Regions from separate parts of the Anaerotignum propionicum DSM 1682 genome, predicted to be linked through region 2. Evidence: riboswitches for the same ligand, from Rfam matches in the RefSeq annotation. Region 2 holds a riboswitch; the other holds the start of a gene.
What was found. A riboswitch is a leader RNA that binds a small molecule or an ion and turns the genes downstream of it on or off. The one in region 2 is predicted to bind lysine.
Positions count from the first base shown of each region.

Region 1: linked by a shared signal. The riboswitch ahead of CPRO_RS00845 (Na+/H+ antiporter NhaC family protein) and the one ahead of CPRO_RS03510 (aspartate-semialdehyde dehydrogenase) in region 2 are both predicted to bind lysine.

Region 1 covers NZ_CP014223.1:188,679-193,109, forward strand. The annotation lists gene CPRO_RS00835 (class I SAM-dependent rRNA methyltransferase) at 1-1,009, opposite strand, end outside; gene deoD (purine-nucleoside phosphorylase) at 1,089-1,808, opposite strand; gene CPRO_RS15880 (hypothetical protein) at 1,908-2,039, shown strand; lysine riboswitch at 2,034-2,202, shown strand; gene CPRO_RS00845 (Na+/H+ antiporter NhaC family protein) at 2,485-4,125, shown strand; gene CPRO_RS00850 (bacteriohemerythrin) at 4,296-4,431, opposite strand, start outside.
Region 2 covers NZ_CP014223.1:732,476-736,906, forward strand. The annotation lists gene dapA (4-hydroxy-tetrahydrodipicolinate synthase) at 182-1,066, opposite strand; gene CPRO_RS03510 (aspartate-semialdehyde dehydrogenase) at 1,104-2,102, opposite strand; lysine riboswitch at 2,470-2,647, opposite strand; gene CPRO_RS03520 (alpha/beta-type small acid-soluble spore protein) at 2,795-3,016, shown strand; gene CPRO_RS03525 (class I SAM-dependent DNA methyltransferase) at 3,065-3,832, shown strand; gene hslO (Hsp33 family molecular chaperone HslO) at 3,825-4,431, shown strand, end outside.

The DNA of each region.
Region 1 (4,431 bases), 540 kb from region 2:
CTAAAAATCCGCCGTCTTTTACCAATTTCATTGCCCGTAAATTAATCTCACGGTAGCCCTTGATTGCATTTTTGATGGAGTTTCTGGATTTTGTAAAAGCGGGAGGGTCAAGAATAATGACGTCAAATTTCTGACCTTCTTTTTCTAAACGAGGAAGCAGTTCAAAAACATCTTCGCATTGAAAATGAACCACGTTTTCCAAGCCGTTCAACTTGGCGTTTTCTGTAGCTTGGTCTACGGCAAGCTGAGAGGCATCAATGCCCAAAACCCTTTTTGCTCCTGCAATGCCTGCGTTTAGGGCAAAGGAACCTGTATGGGTGAAGCAGTCTAAAACGTCGGCGCCTTGGCAAAGCTTGTGAATGGCGGCACGATTATATTTTTGGTCGAGAAAAAAGCCTGTTTTTTGTCCATCTTCTACATCAACCATGTATTTTACACCGTTCTCAATGATTTCTACTTTTGTATCAAAGGGCTGGCTTAGGAAACCTTTTACCCGTTCCATGCCTTCCTGTTGACGAACCTTTGCATCGCTTCTTTCGAAAATACCACGAATGGATACGCCGTCCTTTTCTAATGTTTCAACCAAAAAGTTCAGAATATCAGTCTTCATTTTGTCGATGCCTAAGGCCAGAGATTGTACCACCAACACATCAGAGAATTTATCAACAATTAGACCTGGTAAAAAATCTGCCTCGCCGAAAATAAGACGACAGGAGGAGGTGTCTACGGTTTTTTTGCGGTAAGCCCAAGCGGCTTCCACACGGCGACGAAGAAAATCCTCATCAATTACGGTATTTTTATCTCGTGTCATCATCCGAATTGTTATCTTAGAGTGATTGTTGTAAAAGCCTGTGCCCAAAGGGTAGCCGTCAAAATCCAAGATGGATACCAACTGACCGTTGACAATACCCTCATCGGTTTGCGCAATTTCGTTATCATAAATCCAAAGCCCGCCTGCCTTTAACATGCGGCCTTCACCCTTTTTAAGGGTGACAATGGGTAATTCCATATAAAATCCTCCTGTAGTGTGGGGTAAAAAGAATAAGCAGGGGTACCGAAAGCTTCGATACCCCCAAGTAATATTACGATTATTTTTTGTCCATTTTAATTGCTGCTTCTAAAGCAATCTCCATCATCTGGGTGAAGGTGTTCTGTCTCTCCTCAGCGGTGGTTTCTTCCCCTGTAAGGGGCTTATCCGAAATGGTTAAAAGGGCCAATGCTCTTTTGCCCAATCTAGCTGCGTTCATATATAAAGCTGCAGCCTCCATTTCTACGCAAAGAATACCCATTTTTGTCCAATTTTCCATGTTGTTTGGACGGTCATCATAGAAAGTATCGGAGGACAAAATATTGCCTACTTTCAGGTCTTGACCCAATTCCTTAGCGGAATCCACTGCTGCTGTCAACAGCTCATAGTCTGCCAGATTACAGAGGGTTCCTGCAATTTCATACTGTGCACCAAAATTAGAGGTGGTGCTTGCGCCCATGCCGGCTACAATATCTCGCAGTTGAAGTTTATCATTGAAAGCCCCTGCAGAGCCGATACGGATGATATTTTCCACGTCATAGAAGGAAAACAGCTCATAGCTGTAAATTCCCATGGAGGGCATACCCATGCCGCTGGCCATAACGGAGACCTTTGTACCCTTATATGTTCCTGTGTAGCCTTGAATACCTCTAACATTATTGACTAAAACGGCGTCCTGCAAAAATGTTTCGGCGATAAATTTTGCGCGTAAGGGATCACCGGGCATCAAAACGGTTTTTGCAAACTCCCCTTTTTCTGCTGAAATATGTGGTGTTGCCATAAGAAATTACCTCCTTTGTTCTCTATAGAATACAGTTTTGCTTTTTATCCTATTTCTATACCATACTATACCATTTTTTCGGTTTTAAGGGAATAGTCCATGAGAAAAAGACATTTTATATACGAAAAAACTTCCAGAAGGGGTGTTTTTCGTGGAAAAGGCTTGACTTTAGCTGGGGGGTATGGTATTTATGAAAGAAAGTCGGTTTTTGCCGACGGAACAATTATATAAGATAGAGGTGCAGTGCTCATCAGTATCCCTTCAAAAACGTTAAGGCTACAAGAAGGGAGAAAGGGATCATTGCCGAAGTCAGGTTTTCTGCCTTAGGGGAGCTTGGCTGGTGCATTGCAAAATATGTAATGTACTGTCACTTATGTGGAGCGCTATCGGAAACTCGGAATATCCCAATATAGGATCCTTCTGAAGCCATGCGCCGCATGGCTTGTTTTTTTGTTCTGAAATGCAGGATTCATATGGATTTATTACGGGATGGACATGCATCAAGGAATTTGAAATACTTTTGTTTCCAGAAAATAAAGGGGTATTTCTTTCAGAAGAAAAAACAAAGCAGGCGGAGATGGTAAGAGGGTATTGCCTGAAAAGTTCAAGTCTTAAGTAAGTTTCCATAGCGAAGGGTATAATACATTTATTTATGATTCCGGAAAGGGGAAGGGTTATGTACAACACAAAGAAAAAGCCCATGCTCAACAAGCTCATTGTTTTTATGCTTTTGATCATGGCAATGACGTTCACTGTTTTTGCCGGGGAGGCGGAGGCAGGGGAAATTAGTCATATGTATGCAACATTTTGGTCCTTAGTGCCACCATTGGTAGCTATTATTTTGGCATTGATTACAAAGGAGGTTTACTCCTCTTTGTTTGTAGGTATTGTTGTCGGCGGTCTGTTTTACAGTAACTTCAATTTGAAACAGGCGTATTTGACAATTCTTACGAATGAAACAGATGGCGGTTTGCTCTCAAAGCTTTCGGATAGCTGGAACGTGGGTATTATCATTTTCTTGGTTATCCTTGGCATTATGGTGTCCTTGATGAACAAGGCAGGAGGTTCTGCGGCATACGGTGAATGGGCACGAAATAAAATTAAAACCAGAAAGGGTGCTTTATTATCCACCTTTATGCTGGGCGTTTTAATCTTCGTTGATGATTATTTTAACTGCTTAACCGTAGGTAGTGTTATGCGTCCCGTAACAGATACGCACAAAATTTCCCGTGCAAAGCTGGCATATATTATTGATGCAACGGCAGCGCCTGTTTGTATCATTGCACCCATTTCCTCTTGGGCGGCGGCAGTTGCAGGTGTTGTGAGTGGAGTAAATGGGTTGGATTTATTTATGCGTGCAATTCCATACAATTTCTATGCATTGCTTACCATTGTGACAATGATAATATTGACTGTTTTAAACTTCGACTTTGGGCCTATGCGTCTGCATGAGCGAAATGCCCAGTTAAATGACGATATTTATACCACGCCAGAGAGACCCTATGCAGATTGTTCAGATGGAGAGGTAACGGGCAAAGGTAAAGTAATCGATTTAGTATTGCCAGTTGTTGTTTTGATCATCTCCTGCGTTGTTGGTATGATTTATACCGGCGGATTTTTTGATGGAGAAACTTTTGTAAATGCATTTGCGGGATGTGATGCCTCCGTTGGCTTGCTTTTAGGTTCTGCAGGGGCGTTGCTTATTACATTTTTAATTTATATTCCCCGTCGTGTACTTACTTTTAACGAATTTATGTCTTGCCTGCCTGATGGCTTTAAGGCCATGGTTCCTGCGATTTTAATTTTAACATTTGCATGGACATTAAGCGGCATTACGGGCTTGTTAGGTGCCAAGGAATTTGTTGCAGGAATTTTAGCAAACAACGTAGGCATGTTACAAGTTTTATTGCCTGTCATTGTATTCTTGATTGCGATTTTTTTGGCGTTTGCAACAGGTACCTCATGGGGAACCTTTGGTATTCTTTTGCCTATTGTAGTGCCTATTTTAGACCCTACAAGCGAAATATTGGTCATAACCGTAGCGGCTACCTTGGCTGGTGCTGTATGTGGCGACCATTGCTCACCAATTTCTGATACTACCATTATGGCTTCCACGGGTGCCCAGTGCGACCATATCAATCACGTTTCTACACAGCTTCCCTATGCTTTCACGGTAGCGGTTGTTTCCGCAGTGAATTATATTTTAGCTGCTATGATTCAGAATTGGATGATTAATCTTCCTATTGCCATTGTAAGTATGATTGTTACTATCTTTATCCTTAAAGGGATTTATGATGCAAAAGAGAAAAGGGCATAGTTAGCTCTATAAATAGTTAAATTTAAAAAGCAGATGGAGTATCCATCTGCTTTTTTTGAGATTAGGGGAAATAGATATTTAAGCAAAGAAGGTTATTAATAAAAGAAAAACCCGTTTGCAAGCAGTATTTTTGCCATGCAACCGGGTTTTTTAGGTTTTAATTATGTATATTACTGCTGGGTAAGGATGTGCTTTGCAACCTTTACATCTTCCCGTTTAATATGGTTAATGAGCCAGCTGCCCACCTGCATATTTACTTCCCCTACCAATTGAATGGTTGCGCCTTCCTTTTTCAGGCGAGCCGCA
Region 2 (4,431 bases):
CTGCTTTTTGAATGATATCCTTTTATTAAGGAAATGAATCATTCTAAAGCTTGTCTTTTTCACTGACTAATGTCAGCGTCCATTGTAATATAACAATTTCCAAACCTACGTCTTGTCAGCATCTTATGCACAAGGAAATCTGTTAAAATGCGGCAAAGAGATATCTTTGCCGCAAACGTCATTATGAAATCAAACCGTAGTTTTTCATTGCTTTTTTTAATGTTTCCAGATTTTTGTCTTCCATAGCACAAAGAGGCATACGGCAAGGGCCTACCTCGTAACCCATTAAATCCAATGCTGTTTTTACAGGAATAGGATTTACCTCACAGAACAGGGCAGAAATCAGCTCGATTGCACCCAATTGCAATGCGATGGAACCCTTTAGATCACCCTCGAAGAATTTAACAACCATATCATGGGTTTCTTTTGGAGCAATGTTAGACAAAACAGAAATGACACCTTTACCGCCTAAAGAGAGGATAGGGAGGATTTGATCATCATTACCGCTGTAAATATCAAAGTCAGGACCAACAAGAGCTGCAATTTCAGCTACTTGAGACAGGTTGCCGCTTGCTTCTTTTACTGCCACAATATTTTTTACCTTGGACAGTTCTAACACTGTTTTAGGAGTGATATTGCAACCTGTACGCCCGGGAACATTATACAGAATGATGGGGATAGATAAACTTTCCGCAACAGCAGTATAATGGAGAATCAGACCTTTCTGGGTAGCCTTATTGTAATAAGGGGTTACCAATAAAACCGCATCAGCCCCTGCAGTTTCGCAACCTTTTGCCAATTCGATGCAGTGTGCTGTGTCGTTACTGCCTGCACCTGCAATAACAGGGACTCTGCCTTTTACAACCTCAACTGCGTAGCGTACGCATTCAATTTGTACTTCATCGGAAAGAGTGGATGCTTCACCTGTTGTTCCGCAAATAATCAAGGCATCGGTGTCGTTGGCAAGCTGGAACTCAATTAATTCTTTCATTTTTTCGAAATTAACAGTACCGTCGGGAAATGTAGGCGTAACCAAAGCAACACCTGCGCCTGTAAAAATTGACATAATGCAAGCACCTCCAAAATTTTAAATAGGATATTAGTTAAGCGTTCATGTTTTTAATAATTTCCTCTGCAATTTGAACTGCATTTGTAGCCGCACCCTTGCGGATATTATCTGCAACCACCCAGAGGTTTACTCCGTTTTCTACACTGTCGTCACGACGAACACGACCGATAAAAACTTCATCATGTCCCGTTGCACTTTGTGCTAAAGGATATTCATTATTCATAGAATCATTCATCATAACGATGCCGGGAGCATTTTTTAATGTTTCAATCAGTTCAGCTAAATCGAAAGGATTTTCCAATTCTACATTTATAGATTCGCTGTGTGAATTGAAAACTGGTACACGTACTGTTGTAGCTGTTACTTTCAGGTTGTCATTATGAAGCATTTTTCTGGTTTCGTTTACCATTTTCATTTCTTCTTTTGTATATCCATTATCTAAGAATACATCAATATGGGGTAAGCAGTTGTTTGCAATAGGATGGGGGAATTTCTGTGGTGCTTCTCCCTTTATGCCATTTTCAAGATCCATCCAACCTGCAAGCCCTGCACCGCTAACTGCCTGATAGGTTGAGTATACAACACGCTTAATTTTATATTTTTCATCTAAGGGCTTTAATGCAACCACTGCTTGAATGGTAGAACAGTTTGGATTTGCAATTATATTTTTGTGCCAAGAGATATCCTCAGCATTCACCTCAGGTACAATAAGAGGAACTTCCGGATCCATTCGCCACTGAGAGCTGTTATCAATTACAATACAACCATGAGCCGCAGCAATGGGTGCAAATTTTTCGCTGGTACTGCCACCTGCGGAAAACAGCGCAATGTCAATGGGTTTATCAAAGGAATTTTCCGTTAACTCCTCAACAATATAATCTTTTCCATTGAAAGTTATTGTTTTTCCTGCGGAACGGCTGGAGGCCATAACATAGAAATTTTCAATGGGAAGCTGTCTTTCCTCCAAAACTTTTAAAAATGTTCGACCGACCATTCCTGTCGCGCCAACAACTGCTAGATTAATTTTTTTCATTTCAAACTTCCTTCTTTCTTTATTATAATAATGTAAAATATGTGAGTATGTGCGAAGAAACGAAAACTTTCAAATAGAATACCTAATAGCTTTGACAAATCATCCAATCATGTTAGCAAAAATTCTTATTCTTCTAGAGATAAGGTATGTATTTTCCATGCAATTGCAATAAAGCAGTATGCAATGGAATATGAAGGTTGATTGGAGTGCCTTTTGATCAGTATCACTATTTTAAAGTGTTATGCCCAAATTCTTCGCTTTTGCGGTATTTGTTCTAAAGTCAAGTTTTGCCGGAAAAACAAAAAGAGCCGGCAAGCGCCGACTTTTAAATTTTGCATACAACAAAAAAATGATAATGCAAAAAAGAAAGTTTCGTAGCGCTCCACTGGTGATACCAATGACAGTTGGACGGCTATTAACCGGACAACCAGAGAAAAAAAGATAAGGCATCTTCTCTCTTCGGCGTTTACCCCTTTCGGCGGACGGCCTTTATCCCTTATGATATTCGCCCGTGTACTCATGAAAAACGCACCTCTACTTTTAGAACTATTTACTTAATCCATAGTCTACCATCAGAAAGGGAATCTGTCAAATGATTTTCGTTCATGGACAATATTTTTTTTCACAGGGACATAGGTTGTAAAAAAAATAAAAAATGGGCAATACTGAAAAAAAGAAGGGAGTTTTATAAAATGGGACAGAAGAAAGAATTGACAGAAGAACAAAAACGAGACATTGCCATGAAGTATGAAATAGCAGAAGAACTGGGGCTCATGGAAAAGGTGGAGAAGGTGGGCTGGAAAGGGCTTACCGCCAGAGAAAGTGGTCGTATAGGTGGCATTATGGGAAAGAAGAAAAGAGATGCTGCGGCTAAAGGGAAAAATTCTTGCAATACATCAGAGGAAAAGCTATAATATATAAATTGTTGGATTTTGAATGATAATGGTATGGGAGAAACGAGAATGGAAGCTTATGAGGGCTTTGCCTCTTTATATGATGTATTTATGGAAGAAATTGATTATCCTGCTTGGGTGAAATATATTATTGAATCATGGAAGAAGCTTGGTAAAAATCCAGAAAATGTGATTGATTTAGGCTGTGGAACGGGGAACATCACGATTCCTTTGGCAAAGACGGGATGCACCATTATAGGGGTGGATATTTCCCAGGAAATGCTGGCTGAGGCACAAAGAAAAGCAATTTCTGAAGGGGTTTCCATACCTTTTTTTTGTCAGGATATGGTGGAACTGGAGTTACCATATCAGGTAGATTGCGTTTTAAGCCTTTGTGATTCTTTGAATTATTTAACAGAGGAGGGTGAGCTTTCAGCTGCCTTTTCTGCCATTAATAAACACTTGAACCCCCAGGGGTTGTTTCTTTTTGATATGAATACGGAGTATAAGTTTAAAGAGGCTTTGGGGGACAAGACCTACGCAGCTATGACAGAGGATGCCGCTTATTTTTGGGAGAATTCCTTTGATGAAGAGGAAGGAATCAATGAATATTATGTGAGCTTTTTTAAGAAGCAGAAAAATAAGGATACCTATGAGCGTATTGAAGAGTACCATTATGAAAAGGCTTTCAGCATAGAGGAAGTAGAGAGCTGTCTTGAAGAAAATGGCTTTGTACTTTTAAATGTGTATGATGGATATAGTTTTGAGCGAGCAAAAGGAGATAGCCAACGCTATTTTTTTGTGGCGCAGCTAAAGGAGGAAAAATTTAATGGGTGATTATATTGTTAGAGCAACAGCAGGAGGCGGCAGTATACGTGCCTTTGCGGCAACTACAGGAGAAATGGTTCAGCATGCAAGGCAAGTGCACCATACCTCACCTGTGGCCTCGGCAGCTCTGGGCAGAATGATGACAGCAGCAGCAATGATGGGAAGTATGTTAAAAGGGGAAAAGGATTTGGTTACCCTTCAGATCAGAGGCTTAGGGCCACTTAAAGGAGCAGTTGTAACCTCAGATAGTCAATGCAGAGTAAAAGGCTATGTTTTTCATCCTAATATAGAGGTTCCTTCTAAATATCCCGGGAAGCTGGATGTAAGTGCAGCAATTGGCCAAGGGTATATGAGTGTAATAAAAGACATTGGATTAAAAGAGCCTTATGCAGGGCGCATTCAATTGGTCTCAGGAGAAATTGCTGAGGACTTAACTTATTACTATGCTCAATCCGAACAAACACCATCGGCAATCGGCTTGGGTGTTTTGGTCGATACAGATACCTCTATTCGTTGTGCAGGCGGATTTATGATTCAGCTCATGCCAGATGCATCCGAAGAGGTGATCTCTCAACTGGAGACCAGATTGAATACCATTCCATACATTA